3 regions of the Colwellia sp. KS18-150 genome follow, and region 3 is predicted to be linked to each of the others. Evidence: predicted binding sites of a transcription regulator. Region 3 holds the regulator's gene; each other region holds the start of a gene.

Region 1 (8,225 bases), on a different contig from region 3:
AATCAACATTTTTACTTACTGAGTTAACAAAATTAGCAACAGATTCAATAGACTCTTCAATAAGACTTTGTGATTGCTCTGATTCTTGCTGATTAGCTTCATCTTGCTTAAGCTGTGCTTCAGCAGCTTTTAGTTGTGCTAAACTTTCCACCGGCACAGAATTGCCATTGGCTTGTTTAAGCGGCTCTTCGCTCGCTGTTAACTCACTTCGGTTTTGCTTAGTGTTTATTTGACTCGGCGCAGTGATATCTGCATTTAAACCTGCACCATGAGACGTTATTACCGATGTGGACATAATAAACCCCTACCTACTTAGTAGCTACAACTAACCATTTAGTTATAGCAACCCTAAACGACTAAAGGACACTCATTTTGAGTGCCCCTTAAATTACCTATAGGGCATCACAATTACAGTAATGACAATGCAATTTGTGGCTGCTGATTCGCTTGTGCCAACATTGAGCTAGCTGCTTGTTGCAATACTGAGTTACGTGCTAACGTTGCTGACTCTGCAGCATAATCAGTATCTTCGATACGTGAACGAGATGCTGATACATTTTCTGCAGCATTATCATTACTACGAATAACACTTGAGAAACGGTTTTGCTTAGCACCTAAATCTGAACGAGTACTGTTTACCGTTGATAAAACGCTATCTAAGTTAGTAATAACTGATTGCGCATCAGCAAATGTTGTCAAGTTACCTGCTGCACCAATTGCGGCAACAGAGAAACTAGCACTGATTGTAATAGAAATCGTTTGACCGGCATCAGCACCAATTTGGAAACTAGCTGAATAAGTAGAATCTAATAAAGCTGTACCACCAAATGAAGCTTGCTCAGAGATACGCGTTAATTCAAATTCTAATTCAGTGTACTCAGTATCAAGTGCAGCTAAATCTGCTTCGGTATTTGAACCGTTTGATGCTTGTACTGCTAACGTACGCATACGTTGTACTGTATTAGTATATTCATCAAGTGCACCCTCAGCCGTTTGTGCTAATGAAATTGCATCATTGGCATTACGTGAGCCTTGATTTAAACCATTTACTTGTGAAGTTAAACGGCTAGAAATTTGTAAGCCGGCAGCATCATCTTTAGCACTGTTAATACGTTTACCTGACGACAAACGTTGATAGCTAGTGTTTAACTCATTAGTTGAGTTTGACAACTGACGTTGAGAGTTTAACGATGCGATATTACTATTTACTGATAAAGCCATGATATGCCCCTATTGGATTCTATCCGTTTTTCTATTTACAACTAAAATTGGTTGTTAACAAAATTGATTACTAATTAAGTTATCGGTTAACGTTTAAATTACTTTAGAAATATTTTCAATTTCTTTCATTTAATTTTCATATTATTGATAAGTTGTTGTATTAAAAGTATATAACAACTTATCAAAGCTCAATTACAATAACGACAAAGCTATTTGTGGCTGCTGATTTGCTTGCGCCAACATTGAACTAGCTGCTTGTTGTAATACAGAGTTACGTGCCAATTGCGCTGATTCTGCCGCATAATCGGTATCTTCAATACGAGATCTCGATGCTGAAACATTCTCTGCTGCATTTTCATTACTACGAATAACACTTGAAAAACGGTTTTGTTTAGCACCTAAATCTGAACGAGTGCTGTTGACCGTAGAAAGCACAGTATCTAAATCAGTTATACGCGATTGCGCACCATTAAAGCTGGTGATAGAGCCGGCAGCATTAATGTTAGTTGATGAGAAATTCTGTGCGATTGAAATTGAAATGGTTTGCCCTGCATCAGCACCAATTTGAAAGTTTGCTGAATAAGAGCCGTCTAATAAATTAGTACCACCAAAAGAAGCTTGAGCCGCTACTCGGTCTAATTCTAACTCAAGTTCACTATACTCAGTATTCAATGCCACTAAATCAGCATCGGTATTTGAACCATTAGATGCTTGAACGGCTAAGGTACGCATACGCTGTACAGTATTGGTATATTCATCAAGTGCACCTTCAGCGGTTTGTGCTAAAGAAATAGCATCATTCGCGTTACGTGAGCCTTGGTTTAACCCGTTAACTTGAGATGTTAATCGGCTAGAAATTTGCAAACCAGCCGCATCATCTTTAGCGCTGTTAATTCGCTTGCCTGATGATAAACGTTGGTAGCTAGTATTTAATTCATTAGTTGAATTTGACAGCTGACGCTGTGAGTTTAATGATGCAATATTACTATTTACACTTAAAGCCATCTCGATACCCTCAAAGTTAGGTTAAACAGTAAATAGACTAATGAATTTACCGCTGTTAACTAAGTTATCGGACACATTGAAAATAACTTTAATCTTTTTTAAAATAAAAAAGCTTACTTCGTTAAAAACAAAGTAAGCTTTAATTATTTACTTTTCTTATTATTGGCTTTAGGCCAATAAATTCAGTAGATTACTGAAGTAAAGATAGCGCTATTTGTGGTTGCTGATTCGCTTGTGCCAACATTGAACTAGACGCTTGTTGTAACACTGAGTTACGAGCAAGCATTGCTGATTCAGCTGCATAATCGGCATCTTCGATACGTGAACGTGACGCGGATACGTTTTCTGCGGCATTTTCATTACTACGGATTACACTTGAAAAACGATTTTGCTTCGCACCTAAATCAGAACGCGTACTGTTAACTGTCGCTAACACAGAATCTAAATTGGTAATTCTTGACTGCGCCCCATCGAAACTAGTAATACTACCGACAGCACCCACCGCGGTTGCAGAGAAGCTTGCTGCTATAGTAATTGAAATAGTTTGTCCGGCATCAGCACCAATTTGGAAGTTAGCCGAATAGGTACCATCTAATAAATTTACACCACCAAAGCTAGCGTCGTTAGATATTCTATCTAATTCTAGCTCAAGCTCTGTAAACTCAGTGTTAAGTGCCGCTAAATCAACCTCGGTATTTGAACCATTTGATGCTTGTACTGCTAGGGTTCTCATACGCTGAACGGTATTGGTATATTCGTCTAACGCGCCTTCAGCGGTTTGCGCCAAAGAGATGGCATCATTAGCGTTTCGAGAAGCTTGATTTAAACCATTTATTTGTGAAGTTAAACGTGCAGATATTTGTAAACCTGCGGCATCATCTTTGGCACTGTTAATTCTTTTACCAGAAGACAAACGTTCATATGAAGTTGTCAAATCATTGGTAGATTGAGCCAATTGACGCTGCGAGTTCAACGATGCGATATTACTATTGACGACTAAAGCCATTGTTATCATCTCCTAATTTTAGGGTGGCTCTTAGATAACAAAATCGTTTGGGAACCACACATTTTCTAAATTACTGTTTAACTTGTACTACTAAGTTAAATTTAACGTTTACTGTTTTATTAAAATTCTTATCAAAATATTAAATGCATGTTGCATGCCAAAATTAATTGACGGTCATTACAAATAATTAAACAAGCTTAAATTCTTAATTTGTACAAAGCTTTGCTGCGCTGCTTGTAATGACACTTGTGACTGTTCGAACGTTGCGACAGCCTTAGCAAAATCTAAATCTTCAATGTTAGAGCGCCCCGAAGATAGGTAAAGCTCTGCATCTAGGTGATTAGATTCTTGATTATCAATCAGCGTAAGTCTCACCCCTGCTTCAGCTCTTCTGCCTGTCATATGGTTTAAGGCTTCATCTAATTGACCTAAAATCACATCGTAATCAACTTTATGTTGAACAGGATCGGCTGGGTTAACACCAACATTCATCCAGTCGATAGCGGCTTTAACCGTGTCAAAAATACTGATATCGGCTTGCGGAGTTAAATCAAAGTCATCACCCGGCAACGGGTTGCCGCTAATCTGCACTTCAACACCATTAAAGGCAACGGTTTGCCCTGGCGCATAAGTGGTAGTATTAAATACAACAGCACCATTACCATCGGTCACGGTTAAGTCTGTTGCAGAAGCAAAATTGAAATTGTAATCAGGTGGGTTAGTAACCGTATCATAAGCGCCGGGATTAGCTATTACAGCTTTGTTAACCGAAATACCCGAAGTATTAGTATTATAATTTGCTGAAAAGTCGCCAATATCATTAGGGACTTTTTCAAAAGCATCATCACCAGACTGATTAATATCAACCATCACGTTTTTAGCTATTTGCAGCTCTCTGACACCGCTATCACCGTGATAAATAACAGAGTCATCTGGCTGTAAGGTAAATGGCTGCACGTCAACCTGATAACCGGCATAAATGTAATCACCAGATTCATCTTGCGTGTTAGCAATATCGAGCAATTGTGACTGAGTATTCTTTCCTAGCTCAGCTAAAGACTTAATACTGTCATCAGATAAAGTACCATTATTAGCTTGAATGAATAATTGCTTAAGCTGCTGCATCACATCTTCAGCACTGGCGAAAGAGACTTCTTGAAGGCTGTTACGGTTTTCAGCTTGATTAAGGTTTCGTTGGTATTTTTCAATATTAGCCAAGCCATCTTTATAGCCCGCTAACGTACCATAAGAAACAGCATCATCTTTCGCCGTTAACACTCTTTTACCGCTCGCTAAATATTGGATTTGATCATTAACATCAGACTGTTTATTACTCAGCTGTTGAGCATTTTGAAAATAAAACTGTTGAGTAGAGACTCGCATAAATGACTCCTTATTTACCTAGCGGCTGCCAGTAATGTGTCAAAAATAGTATTGGCAACTGAAATGATTTGTGACGCTGCTTGATAAGCTTGCTGAAACTTCAATAAGTTAGCCGCCTCTTCATCAAGGTTAACCCCTGATGTTTCTTGATTGCGATTATATGCTTGGGTATACAGTGCTTCTGCAGTTTCAGCCACTAGCTTTGCTGAGCTTGACTTAGAGCCAACAACCGAAGTTGAAATCGCTAAGCTTTGGCTAAAGGTTTCTTTGCCACCATTTAACACGCCAGCTTCTTGAGTTTTAGCCATAGCAACAATGTTGCTGTTATTACCCAAACCAAAAGCATCATCAATAAAAAATTGTTCAGGGGCACTAGGCGCTGAGCCTGATGGGGTACCAGAAATTTCCACCTGAAAGCTTGCCGTTGCCGGCAATGGCGGCAAGTCAATGGTTTGACTCGGTGGTGTATAAGCAATTGGGGCTGATGTTGCCCCTAAGTTATCCGTAATAGTGTAGTTAAACGTTCCGACAGGGCTTTCTAAAACATCAATACGGATAGGCATTGCTGCTTGTGCACTTAACGGGTCAAACATATCTACAATAGCAATTTTACCGGCGCTAATATTATTATCTGACGGGGTGATCTCTACAGCAGAGCTAGCAGCAATACCTGCGCCATCAGTTAATGTTACATTCATTAAGGCAGCACTATTTTCTGTTGGCCTAACGACAAAAGAATCATCATTCGCTGGTGCGCCACTGCTTTCAATAAACTCAAAACCAAAGGGAGTAGTATAAGTTCCCGCGCCCGGCGCTCCAAGGTTAGTTGTCGCGTTAGTAGTCATGTTTGTCATGATGTAATCAGTGCCATTATATCGCACTTCAAATTCATCCGTAGGTAAGGCCGAAACATCAGTAATATTGACCTGTGCCTGTAAATTACCGCCATTAGTTGATGGCGACAGTACTCGTCCCTGCTGCAATTGTGAGGTGTTAATATCATTGAAAATATTAGCGCCTTGCTGACCATTTAAATCTAAACCATCGGCTTGGCTATCATTCAACGTAGAAGCAATAGCCATGGATAACCGATTAATTTCACTGCGAATCTGGGTTAAATGCTCATCTCTAAATTCAAAAGCACCACCAAGCGCCCCACCTAACGTATCTCCTTGGATGGAAACACTAGAATTAGGGCTAACTAAACGTAACTGAGTTTTTAAAGGATCAGGATCACCAGCATCAACACTAACTGTTAAAGGCGTAATACCCGCAACCAGTGTAGTTCCTTGCCCTATCATTACAGTCATCACACCGTTAGTATCTTCGACGGTATTCACATTGGTGTATTGACCTAATTCATTAATTAATTGATCGCGTTTATCCAACAAGTCATTTGGCTGACCTGCTTGTGTTAAATCTTTTGCTTGTAAAATAGTTTCATTAATTTTGGCAAGTTCAATAGAGATCTCTGAAATATTACTGGCAACCTGAGCAATTTCGCCATTAATAGACTTTTCAATATCATCAAAATTTTGATTCAAGGCGTTGAAGTCTGCGGCTAATGATTCTGCTTGATTTAAGACGATGCTACGCAGGCCTAAATCGCTTGGATTATCAGCAATGCCATTAACGGCCTGATAAAATTGCCCCACTGAATTCATGATGGCTTGACCAGAATAGCTCATGATGTCATTAAGCTGATTTAAGCTGCCATTTAAAGCATTCGCATTGCCTAAATTAGATTGATTAAGTAATTGTTCTTTATAGGAGAATTGATCATAAAGACGAGTAATATCTTGAACGTAAGTGCCCGAGCCTATGTAATTAGAGCCGCTAGTTAAACCTAAAGAAGCATTCTGCTCGGCTCGTTGACGGGTATACCCTTCAGTATTAACATTAGATATATTATGACCTGTTGTTGCCAACTGCTGCTGAGCAGCTAATAAGCCACTCACGCCGGTTTGGTATAAACTTACTGTCATAATTAATGCCTCAACATAAGAGGTAGCGAACTACCTATTATCAATTTATTTACTTATTAAATTTGAGACTGTACGCAGTGTTGCCATAATTTTATTGGCGTATTGTGGATCTGTCGCATAGCCTGCTTTTTGTATTCCTTGCAGGAAGTGTTCCACATTACTAGGATTTTCAAGTGCCTCTTGATATCTATCGCCACTTGAGAGGAAATTGACATAGTCATTAACACTTTCAGATAATGATTGGTAAGCTCTAAATGGCGCAGATTTTTTCACCATAGTGCCTTGTTCAAATTCTAAAGTATCTTTTTGAATTTTATCGCCAGCCCAGCGGTTATCGGCTTTTATGTTAAATAAATTGTTTGAACTAGTGCCGTCATCGTGTTTAATTATTTTTTGACCCCAACCGGTTTCCAGTGCCGCTTGAGCAATAACCACTTGAAATGGAACACCGAGTTTTTCCTGCACGGCTTTTGCCGGCTCAGTTAACGCAGTAACAAAATCTTTAGGCGCTGAAAAGTTTGGCGTGGATAATTTGACGCTTGCAGGAGTACTGCTATCAAGAGTTATTTCATTCGTCTTCGCAGCCGTTTTTTGAGCTTTAAATGGAATGGTAGTTTCATCAGTTGCTGAAGAGTTTGCTCGGCTCAAATAAGTCTGCAAATATTCGTCATTTGGCGGTGTTTTTTCCCAATTCAGTTTATCTTCTTTAGCAAGCTTTTTAACTTCCTCAAGATTACCGTCATTTCGAAGTACTGTTCTTGGAGTGAAGTTGTCGCTATCACCGCCTAATTGTCGAACAATCAACTCAGATAAACCTAAAGAGCCATTAGATGACATCTCAAGTGACATTTGCTGATCATGCATATCACGATAAAATTTAGTAGATTGAGAATTAAATGGGCTATCGGACTCCAACACTTCTTGTGCTTTACGCATGCTTTTTAGCAACATTTGCGTAAATATTGCTTCAAACTGCTGAGCAGCTTCTTCCAAAGCCGCTTTTTTAGCATCACCATCTGCCGACTTTGATTGTTGGCGAATTGAGTTCAAGCCATTAATTTCTAGGAAGTTTTGGGCTTGTTTAAAGTTAGTATCCATTATTAGATCCAGCCTGTAGTCATAATATCAGTTAACCCGCACGATAAACGTGTCGAGATAACTTAAATAATGATGAGTTCGCCGCGAATAGCCCCCGCTTGATCAAGTGCTTCTAATATCGCCATAACATCCCCTGGCCCAGCACCCACTTCATTGATAGCTCGTACTAATGTGTCTAAGGTGACACCCGGTTTGAAAACAAACATACGAGCGTCGCTTTGGGTTACATTAACCGCAGATTCATTAGTTACTACAGTTTCACCTTCAGCAAAAGCATTCGGCTGTGAAACATTTTGCACTTCATTAATAGAGACGGTAATACCACCATGAGTAATGGCTGCAGCTAATAATCGCACTTCTGAGCCAATAACTATGGTACCTGTTCGAGAGTTAACAATAATCTTTGCTGAGCTAGAGTCTGGCTCAAATTCTAAATTTTCTAATACCGATAAAAAACTGACTCGATCAGCGATATCACGCGGGGCAGTAACTCGCACTGAGGTTGCATCTATCGCTCGCGCAGAGCC
Region 2 (8,225 bases), on a different contig from region 3:
GTTGACGGTAACGTTGGTTTACCTTTTACTGATGATGGCTTCGCTAACCTTTCATTTCAATATAAAACAGCTGATGCAACTAGCCGTAGTGTTCAGCGCCCAGATGCTGAGGCATTAATTGCCGCTGGCGTGCCTGTAAATGATCCTGCGCAAGTTTGGGGTAATCCTGAAATTGATGATGATTTAACATTATTTGGTAATGTAGGTCTCGATTTAGGTAATGATAAAGAATTTTACATGTTCGGTAACTACTCAGACCGTACAGCAACAGGTGGTTACTACTACCGTAATCCTCAAAACCGTGGTGGTGTATTCACTGACGGTAATGGCGATTTATTAATTGGTTCTATGACTGGTGATGCTGATGCATGTCCTAACATTGCCATTACTGAAGGTGATGTTCGTAATCAAGCTGATTACCAAGCATTAGTTGGTAGCGGTACTTGTTGGGCATTTAATGAATTATTCCCAGGTGGTTACACACCACAATTTACTGGTGAAATTAATGATACTTCATTAACTATGGGTACACGTGGTGATATTAACAGTGGCTTCTTAGAAGGTGCTTATTTTGATATCAGTGGTTCATACGGCCGTAACAAATCAACTTACACTTTAGCAAATACAGTTAACCCATCAATGGGGGCATTGAATGCTGATCAGCCTAATAATTCTTTTGAAGCTGGCTCATATATCCAATTAGAAAAAGCTTTTAATGCTGATTTAACTAAGGGTATTGATATCGGTTTAGATGACGAGATGAACTTCGCTACTGGTATTGAATGGCGTCAAGAAAGCTTTGAAATCATCTCTGGTGAACAAGCTTCATGGCAACAAGGCCCGCTTGCAGACCAAGGTTTCAGTGTAGGCTCTCACGGTTTTGCTGGTTTCTCACCTGAGTCTCAAGGTATTAACAGCCGTCAAAGTTTTGCTGCTTACGTAGATTTAGAAGCATATGTAACTGAAAGCTTCTTATTAGGTGCTGCAGTACGTTATGAAGATTTCTCTTCATTTGGTGACACAGTTAACTATAAGTTAACCGCTCAATATGAACTAACGGATGATTTATCAATTCGTGCTTCACATAGTACCGGTTTTAGAGCACCAACAGTTGGTCAAGCAAATGTTGTAAATACACAAACTTCACTTGTTAATGGCGAATTAATTCAGTCTGCTACTTATCCGCCAACACATCCAGTATCAGCTGAGCTAGGTGGTGTTGAACTTGACCCAGAAGAGTCAACCAGTTATGCCATTGGTATGGTATATCAAACGGGTGATTTCTTCATGACGATTGATGCTTATAACATTGAAGTAACAGATCGTGTTGCTCAAACGGATAAGATTTTTATCACTCAAGAGAATGTTGATAACCTTCAAGGTTTATACCCAAGCCCTGAGTTGTTATTAGGTGGTTCTGTTACTTTCTTTGCTAATGATTTTGATACAACGACACAAGGTGTTGATGTAGTAATGAATTACGGTATGGATTTAATGGGTGGTGATTCTAAGTTAAGTCTTGCTTATAACTACAACACGACAGAAGTTGATGACCCAGGTTCATTTACCTCTGATTTCAAAGTTCGTCGTTTAGAAGAAGGTATTCCAGAGCACAGAGGAACACTTACCTTTGCTCAAAACTGGGATACTGTGAGCATGTTTGTTCGTGGTAACTACTTTGGCGAATGGTTTGCAACACATGCTGATGAGCCAGATGTAGATAGCTCATACGGTTGGTCTGAAACTGTTGGTTCATCGTTTACATTAGATGCTGAAGTTAGTTATTTTGTTAATGATAACTGGACATTGTCTTTAGGTGCTAACAACATTCTTGATACTGAAGCTCAAGAGCTTCAAAAGGATGGCGGTGCTTATGGCGTTGTTGGTGCTAAATACTATGAAAGTGGTCCATTTGATTACAATGGTGGATTCTACTACGTGAAAGCACAATATAACTTTTAATTAAAAGTTAATATTTAAAAAACCAGTAACTATGTTGCTGGTTTTTTTTGCTTAAAATATCACCCGCGACTTAACTAAATTGAGCTCAGATTAATACATGCTCCACTAAGGATCTTTTTGCCTACAACAGTGATAGATTTATTTGCAGTAAACAAGCTGTCGATACATGGATTTACTGTGTTTTTTTTAAATCATAAAACTAGAGAGCGATTTAGATTTGACCACTATATTTCATGTAATCAAATCATGTCTTAAACCGAGTACAGATTCACTCTCAAATTCTTATTTAATGATTACTAGTAAGAAATATGCCCGGTAAAGTTTTAATCTATTGGCTCTAACGCTCATTAAGTGATAAAGCTAATATCGACTAATAAGTGCTGTAGGACATCTTACGGTGCGAGTTTTTGAATATTGATAATAGAGTAAAAGGTTGAAGATAATGGCTAAAATTAAGTTATAGAGCACTATATAGACTACAAATGTATTTAATAAGTATTATCTTATGAACTAAATAAAAAAGCCCTGTTAGTTATTAAAACTAACAGGGCTTTTAATCAGGTATGAATTATCGAAAGGTTCGTTAAATCATAATAGGGTAACTAATTAAAGTTTAAATTCCTGTACTGATTGTTGTAGCTCTTCAGAGAGCTTAGCTACTTCACTACTTGAGGCTGCAGTTTGTTGTGAGCCGGCAGTGGTTTGCTCAGCTATGGCAACGATAGACTCTAAATTTTCGCTAATTTCATGGGCAACAACACTTTGCTCTTCAGCGGCGGTTGCGATTTGTGAACTACGGTCAAACGCCTCATGTACAGCATGGGTAATTGTTTCTAATGCTTTGTCTGCTTCTTCTGATTGACTCACACAATCATCAGCTTTAGATTGACCAGCATCCATTACGGTTACCGCTTTACCTGCACCTAACTGTAAGGCTTCAATCATAGTTTGAATTTCAGAAGTTGATTCTTGTGTTCTACTGGCAAGGGTTCTAACTTCATCTGCTACTACAGCAAAGCCACGACCTTGTTCACCAGCACGTGCAGCTTCAATAGCCGCATTTAATGCTAGGAGGTTAGTTTGCTCAGCGATACCACGAATAACATCTAAGATACCGCCGATAGAAGCGCTGTCTTGTTGTAACTGGTTAATAACTTGTGCTGCTGATTGCACTTCACCAGCGAGCTGTTCGATGGTTTTTCTATTGCGACCTGAAATAGTTTTAACGCGCTCAGCTTCATCATCAGCATGCTTGATCTCACCTAATGCATCATTAGCACTAGATAGTACGCTTTGAGCAGTACTGCTCATTTCTGTTGTTGCAGAAGCTGCTTGTTCAACTTGGTTGCGTTGTTCTTCAATTGCCGTTGTACTTTCTGCTGTTACAGCTGAGGTTTGCTCTGCGGCGGCGGCAAGTTGAGAAGAGCGATTTACAATGCCCTCAATTAAGTTTCTTAAGCTATCAATTAACAAATTACAGTTTTTAGCTAGTTGTGCAAACTCATCTTGACCACTTTCATCTAGCTTGCGGGAAAGATCACCAGAAGCAACAATGTTAAGCATGTCATTTACACGTGCTAACGGGCGAGTAATACTAATTAAAGTAAATCGAGCGATTACGATAGCGATAATGATAGAAACGGCCATGATAATCGCTGTTTGCGTATTACCACTTGAAACTGAACCTTTTACTCGTTCACTTGCTTCCATGGTCGTTTGATTAGCTAATTCAACCTGCTTATCTAATATTTTATTAACTTGCTTAGTATTATCTTCAACTGCTTTAAGCATATTTTTAGCTTGCTGGTTTGCAGATAATTGCGAGCGTTTATGAGAGATTATACCAGTACTTTCAGAAAGCAAATCTTCAAGGTCAGTAAACGAAGCTGCTAAGTCTTCTGCAACATCATCAATGTTATTCATTTGAAGTTCAGTGATAATATCTTTTACAGAGCCTTGAGCTCCTTCCAAGCTAAATGATATTTCACTTTCTATTAACTCTGCTGTGGTATCAGCTAACGTATCACGGTACTCAAAAGATGATGACACAATACTGTTAAATTGATTTTCTAGCTGCTCACTTAAGCTAATTGCACGTTGTAATTTACTATCAGCCAGATCATGATCAGCTAAATCGAGTAGAAGAGTTACCGCATCATCTGCTTTTTCTTCTAAATCACTTACTTTTTCAGTTAATGCATTTTTTTGTTCGATAGACGTTTTTCTATTTTCAAATACTGATAACGCACCTTGTTCAAAACTAGTATAAATACTGGTTACTTTATTTAAGTTAGTGATCAGGTTGCTTTCATTTTGCACTAAGGTTTTTAATTGCTTAAAGGCTGGTGAAAATTGCGTATTAACAACATTAAACGCTTGTAAATTTTCATCAAGCGTATCCAACTGAGCTTCGTAAAAGCCCTTTAGCGTAAGATTGGCCATCTTATTTAATTCAAGGGTTAATTGATTACTGCCCTTTAATGTAGGGATCGCTAATTGGTTTTGTTGTTCTGTTGAGTCACTAATGGTATTTAGGTTAACCCAAGAAATAACACTAGTTAAAACAAGTAGTATCAAGATAATGGTAAAGCCACCAATAATTCTCATTGCTACAGTTAAATTCATAAATACCACCAGTTAGTTAAAAAGCAAATGCATTGATTATTAGAATAACGTCTAGTTAAAAGAAGGGATTATTCTATTATGTTAGTTTATATTTTTTCTTTTGCGTAAGCTTTTTGTCCATTTAAAGCTATTAAAGTCGCCTATTACTTATCGGCCGAACACTGAATATGTTTAATAATGTTTCAGAGTTATGAGGAGTATATCAAGCTGAATAAGTTTTTCACCCTTAAATCGCTACATAGGTGCAATTTTATGTGCAGGCTCAATAAATATTTTCTTGTCATGCCAACGTAATAATGTGAGATGATTACCCCATACACAGCCAGTATCAAGAGCGTAAATGTTGTTATGTGAACACTTACCCATCAGAGCGGCCCAGTGACCAAATACCCAAGTTGTGGTGTTAATCTCACTTGATAACTCGTACCAAGGGAGTAACTTGTTTTTATTCTGGGGAATCGACAAACAAGTTGGCGATGATTTTTGTTCAAATTCTAGATGTTTTTTTTCATCACAATAGCGCATGCGAGTAAAAGCATTAATGGTATAGCGAAACCTTTCTTCTTCGGTTTTTGCTTGTTGCCAGTCATTCGGTCGCTCTCCATACATTTGCTTGAGCCAATATTCTTGTTTGTTGGAGCAAAGTTTTTTGTGGGCAGAGTTAGCCTGTGTAATCGCTTCATTTAACTGCCATTGTGGTGATATGCCGGCATGGCTCATATAAGCATTTTCACCATTTATCTGTTGTAATAAAGGCTGCTGGGCTAACCATTGCATTAACTCTGCTACATCACTTGATTCAAGAAGCTTTGCAAGCTTATCTTGTTTTTTTACTTTTTTTATACCGGCATAAACAGCAAGTAAATGAAGATCGTGATTACCTAATACCACATTGGCAGATTGATTAAGTGATTTGATAAATCGTAATGTTGCTAAAGAATCAGGCCCTCGTGCTACCAAATCACCCGCGACATAGAGTTGATCTACTTTTTTGTCAAAGTTAACTTGGCTAAGTAATGCTTTTAGCTCTTGATAACAGCCTTGAATATCACCTACTAAATAGATAGCCATGACAATTAGCCTTTAGCTTTAGCCTTTTGCTGTGCGGCTTTTAGTGCTTTTCTGGATAACTGACTTTTGTCATCATCTTTAATTTCTAGTGGATTATCAGTGACAAAATTTGCCAGTTTAATGTAATCATCTAATGACAGATTTTCAGGACGTAAATTGGCATCAATATTAAGTGATTCAAGTTGCTCGACATTAATCAGCTTCTTAAAACTGTTGCGGATAGTCTTTCTGCGCTGGTTAAAAGCGGTTAAGCAAACAGTATTCAGAGCATTAATATCTTTTACTGGGTTAGCAATCTCTTTATGAGGTACTAAGCGAACAATCGCAGAGTCTACTTTGGGAGCAGGTTTGAATGCTTCTGGACCAATCTCCATCACAGGTAATACTTGGCACTGATATTGTGTCATGATAGATAACCGACCGTAAGTTTTACTATCGGGACCTGCTGCCATACGCTCAACCACTTCTTTTTGCAGCATAAAATGCATATCTTTTACTTTATCTTTAAAAGTTAACAAGTGAAAGATTAAAGGCGTAGATATATTATAAGGCAGGTTACCAAATATACGCAGAGGCTTATCTTCTGCAAGCTGAGCAAAATCAAAATTTAAAGCGTCTATTTCATAAATCGTTAAATGAGGAGCTAAGAATGGGTGATGACGTAGGCGATGCGCTAAGTCTCTATCTAGTTCAACTACCGAAAGCTTTTCAGCGCGCTCCACTACTGGCTCCGTTAGTGCGCCTAGTCCAGGCCCAATTTCGACTAAGTTTTCACCTGGCTCCGGATTGATGGCATCAACAATGTCACTGATTACAGAGTCGTTGTGTAGAAAATTTTGACCAAAGCGCTTTTTAGCCTGATGACCTAAGTGGGTTTTGCTATTCATAGTATCTCTTTTACAATTCGTTTTCGTAATGTGCTTATTAATAGCTTTACGTTAGGCTGATATTTTATTTACTGCTATTGGCTAAATTGATAGCACTTTTCATGGCTTCCATCATACTGCCAGAGTCTGCTTGGCCTTTTCCTGCTAATTCAAGTGCGGTGCCATGATCAACAGAGGTACGGATAAAAGGTAAACCTAAAGTGATATTTACGGAGGAGCCAAAACCTTTATATTTTAAAACCGGTAAACCTTGATCATGATACATACTTAAAATAGCATCAGCCTCTTTGAGGTATTTTTCTTGGAAAATGGTATCGGCAGGTAGTGGCCCTATGATATCCATACCTTCTGAACGTAATTCTTCGAATGCAGGGATCATGGTATCAATTTCTTCACTGCCTAAATGACCATCTTCACCAGCGTGAGGGTTTATGCCACAAGCATAAATTTTCGGTGCAGCGATACCAAATTTAGTTTTTAAATCTTGGTGCAAAATGCGCGTGACTTTTTGTAATCGTTCATAAGTAATCGCTTTAGATACATACGCGAGTGGGATATGTGTAGTGACTAATGCTACACGTAATCCTTCTGTAGCTAGCATCATCACAACATCAGAACAATTAGCTTGATGGGCAAAATATTCAGTATGACCGCTAAACGGGATACCCGCTTTATTAATTAATCCTTTATGAACAGGCCCGGTAACAATAGCATCAAATTCACCAGACATATTTTTATCACTAGCGACTTTTAGCGTATCAACGACGTAAGCACCGTTATTAGTATCAAGTTCGCCTGCTACACAAGAGGTTGCAAGGGGGATGTCTAATATCGTTAAACTACCTGCTTCCTGTGGCGTAGCTTCGCTTTTAGCGTCATATTCATTTAAAGTGACCGGGATATTAAGCTGTTTTGCTCTTGCTTCAATAAGAGCTTTTGAGGCAACAACGACAATCTGTACAGGCCAACTTTGTTGAGCAATAGCTATGACTAAATCTGGTCCTATGCCGGCTGGCTCACCAGGCGTTATAGCAATACGCTTACTCATTAGTTGTTGTCCTGTTCGAAAATCTCAATATAGGCTTCATCGCGGGTTTCTTTTATCCAGCGAGCACTCTCAACACCAAATTTACGGTTATAGAGAATTTGATGAGCACGATTTTGGTTCATTTGAGAGGTGGCATCCACCATACGTCTGTCGTGAAGTTGTACTATATGCCAACCAAATGATGAACGAAATGGTTTGTGATACTCGCCTTTAGACATTGTGGCAAGTGCCTCTTTAAATGCAGGATCATAACTTGTTGGATCAGCCCAACCTAAATCACCACCACGTACTGATGTAGGGCCTTCAGAAAACTCTTTGGCAAGGTCTTCAAATGTAGCTTCACCGGCATCTATTTGATCTAAGAATCCTTGTAATTGTTCTTCGGCTTTAGCTTCACTTAAAATAATCGATGGTTTGATCAAGATATGGCTAGCATGAACTTCTTCTACCTCGACCACTTGACGGCCACGAATATCAAGTACTTTAACAATACTAAATCCTAAACCTGTACGAATTGGCCCTACGACTGTGTCTTTATCTTTGCCATCAATCAACTCCGAAAATAATGTTGGCATTTCATTAATGTTTTTCCAACCTAAATCACCACCTTCAAGTGCATTGGCACCACCAGA
Region 3 (8,225 bases):
CGCAGTGTGCAGTTCATTTTCTAAAGAAGTTAAATTGGTGCCTACTTGTGAATCTGAAATGTTAGAGAGAGTTTTCTCTCCATCTAAAACTTCTGGCCCAGCAACATCTAAAATTCCATTTCCATATAACTTTTTATTAGTTTTACTGGAATTAACGTTAAGAATATCGTCGCCATGGCCTCTATTTTTAGGGAGTAAATCATTAGCTTGAAAAACCCGTCCCACAGACTCTGTGATAGTTTCAAACGGCTTTTCATTTACCATAGCCATTGCGTACAATACAACAAATAATGCGAATAACAAGGTCATATAATCAGCGTAAGATATCAACCAACGATGTACATTGTCTTGTTCTACGCTATGCCTGTTTTTTCGTAGCCGATTCATTGGGCTAGCCTAAAAGCCGATAATTTATTCTCTATTGCATGAGGGTTTTCTCCCTGTGCGATTGAGTGTAAGCCTTCAGAAATCATTTCTCGATACATGGTTTGCTGATGAATGATCGCTCTTATTTTATTGGCGATAGGAATATAAATAAGGTTAGCAAAGCCAACACCATAAATAGTGGCAATAAATGCGGTGGCAATACCTTGCCCAAGCAGCGATGGCTCTGTTAAGTTACTCATGGCATGAATAAGTCCTAACACTGCGCCTAATATGCCAATAGTAGGACTATAGCCTCCCATTGCTTCAAAAATATTAGCAGATCTTAAATTGTGCTCACGATAAATATCAAGATCTAGTTCTAGAGAAACTCTTAAATTCTCAATTTCTACACCATCAACTAATAAATTCAAACCCTTTTGAGTAAATGGCTCTTCTTCATCTAAGGCAATATCTTCTAGCGCAAGATAACCAGATTCACGTGATTTTTCTGCCCATAAAACGATATTATTAATCCCTTCATCAATATCATAAGTAGGAGGAGAGAAAACCCACTTTAGTAAAGATAAAGCATGAAAAAACTGACCACTGGATGACTGCAACATAACAGCACCAAGCGTACCGCCAAAAACAATCACAAAAGCTGGTAGCTCAAATAAAGTAGCAACAGAGCCACCATCAAGCGCAAATCCTAAATAAATAGCCAATATTGCAACGAATAACCCTGCAATACTGAGCTTATCCATGGGAAACTTCCTTGGTAATAGCTTCTGCAATATCCTCTAATGGTAAGGACAATTGTGAAATTCCCGCGATATGAACTGCTTGTGGCATCCCATAAACGACACTAGTTTGTTCATCTTGTGCCCAAATTGTTGCGCCTTTTGCTTTTAACATTCGAGACCCCTCTCTTCCATCAGCACCCATTCCCGTTAAAATAACACCTAACACATCGCCGTTGAAAATTTTAGCTGCAGAACCAAAACTAACATCAACACTAGGCTTAAAGGTTATTTTTGCTGAATTATCATCAATTATTTTGATTTTAGCTGCATTTTCTGTACCACTAATAATCATTTGACGACCGCCAGGGGCTAAATAAGCACATCCAGGCTTAAGTATGTCTCCATCGCTCGCTTCTTTGACTTTTATATTGCATAAAGAATCTAAACGATTAGCGAATGCTTGAGTAAACGTTGCCGGCATATGCTGGACCATAATGATCGGCAATGGAAAGTTTACAGGAAATTGAGTAAGGATCTTTTGTAAAGCAACAGGGCCTCCTGTGGAAGTACCAATAGCCAGTAGCTTATAGTTTTTTCCTGAGGCTTTTTTAAAACTCGATGAGGTAGTTTTAATCTCAGGTTTTTCAGCTCTAGTTCTTGTTAGAGAAGCTTGGGATTTTCGAGTACTAAGAGGTAATGGACTTGTTGTTGAACGAATACTTGAAACTCGTTTCGTGGTTAAGTTACTTTTGGTAAAACTTCGCTTTCTAGCTAGTTGAGCAACACGTTGACGAAGCAAACTTCCTGCCTCATCACTATTCTGCGCAATTTCACTGAACTTTTTAGGTAAAAAATCTAACGCACCGGCTTCAAGTGCTTCTAGAGTAGATTTAGCGCCTTGATGGGTTAGTGAGGAAAACATTAAAATAGCGGTTGGTGATTGCAACATGATTTTTTTCACGGCAGCAATACCATTTAACACTGGCATTTCGATATCCATGGTAATCACATCTGGTTTTAAAGACAGAGCCTTATCAACAGCCTCTTGACCATTTACCGCGACATCAATAACTTCTAATTGTGGGTCTTTATTTAGAATATCTGTGACTCGTCGTCTAAAAAAACTTGAATCATCAACAACGAGTACCTTATAGGCCATCTACTTCCTCTACTTATTCAAAATCAGCTATGAACGCAACTTCTTATTTACCGGTGATTTTTTAGCATAAAACTTTAACATATTTGCGATATCTAAAATTAAAGCAATACCACCATCACTTGTGATTGTTGCGCCAGCCATACCAGGTGTACCATGCAATAATCTATCAAGCGGCTTTATGACAACTTCTTCTTGGCCAATCAATCGATCCACTACAAAGGCAATTTGCTGATTTCCTAATTGAACAATAACAACATGTCCTTTATCACGAGGTTTATCTGTATAATTTCGAACTAACCACTGATCTAAATAAAACAAAGGAATAGCTTTTTCTCGAACGATAATAGTTAACTGACCGTCGACACTATTGGTATTCGTTAAATCAAGGTGGAAAATTTCATTAACAGCGGCCAATGGTAAAGCAAATGTTTGCTCACCAATAACAACCATTAACGTAGGTAAAATCGCTAATGTTAGTGGTACTTTTATTTCTAAGACCGTACCGACACCCATTTCAGAATCAATACTAACGGTACCATTGAGCTGGGTAATTTTAGTTTTCACTACATCCATGCCCACGCCACGACCTGATACCTCAGAGATTTCAGTTTTCGTGGAGAAGCCAGGAGCAAATATTAAACTAAACGCTTCTTTATCTGGCATTTTTGCGGCGGCATCTTCATCAAGAACACCACGTTCAATGGCAATACTCTTTAATTTCTCTGCGTCCATACCTGCGCCATCATCTTTGATGGTTAATAAAATATGGTCACCTTCTTGCGAAGCCGCAAGTATAACAGTACCTTGGCGTGGTTTACCTATAGCCTCACGAGCATCAGGGTTTTCAACACCATGATCGACAGAGTTACGCACCAAATGAACTAAAGGATCAGCTAAAGCTTCAACAAGGTTTTTATCTAAATCGGTTTCTTCTCCCTCAAGTACCAGTTTAATGTCTTTATCTAAACTTCGGGCTAAATCACGTACAACACGTGGAAAACGGCCAAATACTTTTTTGATTGGCTGCATGCGGGTTTTCATTACCGCGCCTTGCAAATCAGTGGTTACTGCGTCTAGATTTGATACGGCTTTATTTAAATCTTCATCATCTGAAGTTAAACCTAAACTTGTTAAGCGATTTCTCACTAACACTAACTCACCAACCATGTTCATTATTTTATCGAGACGTTTAGTATCAACCCTAACGGTAGTTTCGCCCTGCGGTGCGGCTGGTTGGGCAGCCTTACCTTTGCTTGGCGCAGATTTAGCAGGTTTAGCTGCCGGCTTAGCAGTCGTGGAAGCTTGTGGAGCAGGTGAAGGTTTCGATGTCGGTACTTTTGCTGCTGCAACAGGAGGTGTAACTGGGCTAGGCTCACTTGCTTTAGGTGCTTGGCCTTTACCATGTAATTCGTCTAACAGGCTTTCAAATTCATCATCGCCTATTTCATCTGATGAAGAGGTTGTCACCGCCGAGTTGCCAGAACTAGCAGAAAATGCGCCTTGGCCATGCAATTCATCGAGCAGTGATTCAAATTCATCATCAGAAATTTCATCGGAATTATCAGCCGAAGAACTCGTGCTCGTTGGTGCAACTGCAGCAGGTGCTTCAACAGTGCTGGGTGAACCACCACCATGTAATTCATCTAAAAGACGCTCAAATTCGTCTTCACTCATTTCATCATTAGCATCAGCGGCTTCAATTACAGGCTCAGGTACATCAGGCACTGCAACTACGGCTTCAGGCTGTGATGCTGTTTCTTGTCCTTCAGGAACACTTAGGCGGTTGAGCTCAGCAAGTAATGCAGGCTCTGCAGCAACCAATGGTTCCCTGTTTTGTACCAAAGCAAACATGTCATTAACAGTATCAAGCGCAGATAAAATAGTATCCATTAATTCTGCAGTAACTGAACGTTGTCCGTTACGAAGTAAATCGAATATATTTTCTGCGCCATGACAAACATCAACTAATTCCGTTAATGAAAGAAATCCTGCTCCACCTTTTACGGTATGGAAGCCTCGGAAAATTGCATTAAGTAAATCAGCGTTATCAACATCATTTTCAAGTTCAACTAATTGCTCTGAAAGCAATTCAAGTATTTCACCCGCTTCAACTAAAAAGTCTTGTAGAATTTCTTCATCAGCTTCAAAAGACATTCGTAACTCCTATTAAAAACCGAGGCTTGATAAAAGATCATCTACATCATCTTGATCTTCAACAACATCATCTCTATTTTCGGTATTAACTATTGGCCCTTCAACAAGGTTTTCACCTACTTTAGGAGTTGATTGCTCTTCTCCTTCTCCTGAAGTGATACCAAATGCAGTTAACATATTGATCAAACTATCTTCAACTTCACGTACTAGATCAATTACCTTGCGGATAACTTGGCCAGTTAAATCTTGAAAATCTTGTGCCATTAATACGTCAGTCATTAAGCTATGGATATGTTGAGTTTCTTTACCTGTTGTTAGCAGTAAAGTATCAATGTCACCACATAAATCTTTAAACTCTTTTAAGTCAATTTCATTATTCATTAGCTTAGTCCACGCAGGATTAACTGCACGTACTTGGTCAGCAATGTTATCCACTACCGGGAATATTGACTCAACCGCATCCATGGTTTTATTAGCCGCTTCTTCTGTGCGAGTAATAACATAGTTCAATCGTTCTTTAGCATCCGGAATATCGGCCGTTGCTAAGTCATTTAAACGGGAATCTAGCTGAAAATTTGTTAACGAGTCATGAAGTTGACGTGTTAACTTACCTATTTCAGCAAATAATTCTGAGTTGATTGGGTTTTGAATTTCAGCAACAAGCGCATCCGCTTTGTCTTGCTGATCAGTTTCTAAAAACTCAACCAAAGATTTAGCCTGCTCTAAAGAAACACGGCCCATCATTGCGATACTCATGCAAAGTCCTTAACTATTAAACCAAAGCATTACTTTGTTTTATCGGGAAATTTTCATTTACCTTTAGGAAACTCCCCAATAAAAACAAAAACTAAGCTAAACGTTCAAAAATTTTGTCTAGTTTCGTTTTTAGCGTTGCTGCGGTAAATGGTTTAACAATATAGCCATTAACACCTGCTTGAGCAGCCATAACAATTTGCTCTTTTTTAGCTTCAGCAGTGATCAGCAATACAGGAATATGCGATAAACTTGCATCAGCACGTATAGCTTTTAATAAGTCAATTCCCTGCATGCCAGGCATATTCCAATCGGTAACGACAAAATCAAAATCGCCACCTTGAAGCATAGGTAAAGCAGTACTACCATCATCAGCTTCTTGAATGTTAGTAAACCCTAAATCGCGCAACAAATTTTTCACTATTCGTCTCATTGTTGAAAAATCATCAACTACAAGCACTTTCATATTTTTATCCAAGGCACCCTCCGGCGAAACATTCAAGTTTCAAATTAATATATATATTACTAAGTTACTACTTATTCTACTCAACTTTGCCAAGATTGCATACGTGATTTTAAACGATGCATTGCTTGACTATGTATTTGACTGACCCGTGATTCACTCACGTCAAGAACTTGGCCAATCTCCCGTAAATTTAATTCTTCATCGTAGTACAGTGACAGTACTAAAGCTTCACGCTCTGGTAAAGAGGAAATACACTCACTAAGGCCTTTTTTAAAAGCACTATGTTCAATGTCTTGATATGGATCATCTGAGTGAGATGATTCATCAAAATTGATAGCATCTTCACTAACACCAAGATCATCAATACCGAGTATTTTTCCTGTACTAACCTCGCTTAATATATGATGGTATTCATTTAATGAAATATCAAGTTTTTCAGCCACTTCTATATCGGTAACATCTCGGCCTAATTCAGCCTCTAGTTGTTTTATCGCTTCACTTACCATGCGACTATTTTTATGCACAGAGCGAGGAGTCCAATCGCCACGGCGCATTTCGTCTAACATTGCACCACGAATACGGATTCCAGCAAAGGTTTCAAAACTTGCACCTTTGGTATTATCAAAATTATTTGCCGCTTCAAATAAACCTATCATTCCCGATTGAATTAAATCGTCAACGATAACACTGGCGGGTAATCTTGCTAATAAATGGTAAGCAATACGTTTGACTAAGACGGTATGCTGCTCTAATAACACCGTTTTATCAATTTGATTGTTATAAGCATTAGCTTTTGCCACGTTATATCGTTCTCACTCAAAATTTATAGTTTATTTAAAATGGTTACGTTTTCAGTTTAATATATCTACCCTGTTAAGGGTGGTGAATCAATGACTAATAATCAAGTAATTGTTCAATAAAAAACTCTAAATGACCTGAGGCTTGTTTAGGAATAGGCCAATTTGTCACTTTGGTTGCTAAGCCTTTAAAAGCTTTAGCTGCAGGTGACTCAGGGAACGCTTCAACAATGGCCTGTTGTTTTCGTACTGATTTTCGAATATTTTCATCAAAAGGTATGACGGCAACTAATTCAAGCGCAACATCTAAAAACCTATCAGTTACCTTGGTTAGTTTTGCAAAAAGTTGTTGCCCCTCTTTAGGAGTACGTACCATATTGGCAACCACTTTGAATTTAAACACGCCATGATCTCGGCTTAATAACTTCATCAGCGCATAGCAATCGGTAATAGACGTAGGCTCATCGCAAACAACTAGCATCACATCTTGCGATGCTCTAGTAAAGCTCAACACCATATCTGAAATACCCGCTGCTGTATCAACGATGAGTACATCAAACTGAGTTTGCATTTCACTGAACGCGCGAATTAACCCTGCATGCTCTGATGGTGTTAAATCGACCATTGATTGTGAGCCGGAAGTTGCAGGAATAATTTTAATATTACTAGGACCAGTAATAATTATATCATCAAGCTCACATTCACCTGATAACACATGAGATAGGTTACGTTTAACTCTAAGCCCTAACATCACATCAACATTGGCTAAACCTAAGTCAGCGTCTAGCACTAAAACTCGTTTGCCTTGTTGACCTAAAGCTATAGCAGTATTTAGCGATACGTTAGTTTTACCTACACCGCCTTTACCACCTGAAACTGCGATTACTTTAACTTTTTTTAAGTCCTGCATTTTTCTTAAGCCGCTCGCTTGATCTGCCATTAACGTTACTTCTTTGATAATTCTTATTATATTACTTCTTTACAGCCGTGAAGAAAACTACAATTAATAAAACTTATATCTCGGTTTATATAACTGCGGCTGGTGCTATTGGCATTGGCCGAGCAGTTGAATAAGAGGTATTTTTCGCTGACTTACTTGCCATTTTATCAGCAAGCGTAACTAATTTTTCAGCATTTGCAACTTTAATATCTTCAGGCACTCTTTGTCCGTCAGTAAGATACCCTATTGGCAAGCCATTTTGAATTGAAGTTGTAATTATTTCGCCAATACTGACACTTTCGTCCAGTTTAGTATAAATACAACCCGATAATGGTACTTTTTTAAAGCGATCGACATTTTCTTGCATAACTTGTTGTTGACTGTTAGCCGCCATCACTAAGTAATTACGAATTCTAACCCGCGTGTTCGAGACTAAATTGGCTAGATTTTCAGCCAATCGCATATCCCTTTGTCCCATACCTGCAGTATCAATCAGTACTAACTTTTTCTGGCTAAACTGTTGTAATAGTGTATCTAACGCTTGACCATCTTTGGCAAGTTTAACCTGACAACCAATAATTTTACCGTATGTTTCTAGTTGTTCAAATCCCGCAATTCTAAAAGTATCCGTAGAAATTAAAGCGACCTGTTCAGCACCATTTATTTGTGCGAATCGAGCGGCTAACTTAGCTATTGTTGTCGTTTTACCTACACCGGTTGGCCCAACTAAGGCAATAACACCACCACGCTGAATAATATCATTTTGTGTGGTATTTATTTGCTCGCTAATTAACTTAGTCGCCTCTTGCCATGCTTGTACTTCATGGTGCTGTGCGGGAATATAACC

Evidence for each region. The regulator FliA, encoded in region 3, starts transcription of late flagellar genes. The targets are predictions, from matches to a motif close to CTAAAGNTNNNNNNNNNNNNGCCGATA.
Region 1: the regulator FliA is predicted to act here: its motif matches at 1,302-1,328, upstream of AC27IF_RS05520 (flagellin N-terminal helical domain-containing protein).
Region 2: the regulator FliA is predicted to act here: its motif matches at 4,736-4,762, upstream of AC27IF_RS02810 (HAMP domain-containing methyl-accepting chemotaxis protein).

Annotation. Positions count from the first base shown of each region.
Region 1 covers NZ_BAAJMC010000003.1:144-8,368, forward strand. The annotation lists partial or broken gene AC27IF_RS05515 (flagellar protein FlaG) at 1-295, opposite strand, end outside; gene AC27IF_RS05520 (flagellin N-terminal helical domain-containing protein) at 409-1,221, opposite strand; gene AC27IF_RS05525 (flagellin N-terminal helical domain-containing protein) at 1,414-2,226, opposite strand; gene AC27IF_RS05530 (flagellin N-terminal helical domain-containing protein) at 2,417-3,232, opposite strand; gene flgL (flagellar hook-associated protein FlgL) at 3,410-4,615, opposite strand; gene flgK (flagellar hook-associated protein FlgK) at 4,630-6,600, opposite strand; gene flgJ (flagellar assembly peptidoglycan hydrolase FlgJ) at 6,646-7,698, opposite strand; gene AC27IF_RS05550 (flagellar basal body P-ring protein FlgI) at 7,761-8,225, opposite strand, start outside.
Region 2 covers NZ_BAAJMC010000001.1:597,019-605,243, forward strand. The annotation lists gene AC27IF_RS02805 (TonB-dependent receptor plug domain-containing protein) at 1-1,962, shown strand, start outside; gene AC27IF_RS02810 (HAMP domain-containing methyl-accepting chemotaxis protein) at 2,569-4,587, opposite strand; gene AC27IF_RS02815 (symmetrical bis(5'-nucleosyl)-tetraphosphatase) at 4,822-5,658, opposite strand; gene rsmA (16S rRNA (adenine(1518)-N(6)/adenine(1519)-N(6))-dimethyltransferase RsmA) at 5,664-6,545, opposite strand; gene pdxA (4-hydroxythreonine-4-phosphate dehydrogenase PdxA) at 6,610-7,593, opposite strand; gene surA (peptidylprolyl isomerase SurA) at 7,593-8,225, opposite strand, start outside.
Region 3 covers NZ_BAAJMC010000007.1:45,776-54,000, reverse strand. The annotation lists gene AC27IF_RS10950 (flagellar motor protein MotB) at 1-387, opposite strand, end outside; gene AC27IF_RS10945 (flagellar motor protein) at 384-1,130, opposite strand; gene AC27IF_RS10940 (protein-glutamate methylesterase/protein-glutamine glutaminase) at 1,123-2,268, opposite strand; gene AC27IF_RS10935 (chemotaxis protein CheA) at 2,296-4,422, opposite strand; gene AC27IF_RS10930 (protein phosphatase CheZ) at 4,435-5,178, opposite strand; gene cheY (chemotaxis response regulator CheY) at 5,270-5,653, opposite strand; gene AC27IF_RS10920 (RNA polymerase sigma factor FliA) at 5,722-6,441, opposite strand; gene AC27IF_RS10915 (MinD/ParA family protein) at 6,536-7,378, opposite strand; gene flhF (flagellar biosynthesis GTPase FlhF) at 7,464-8,225, opposite strand, start outside.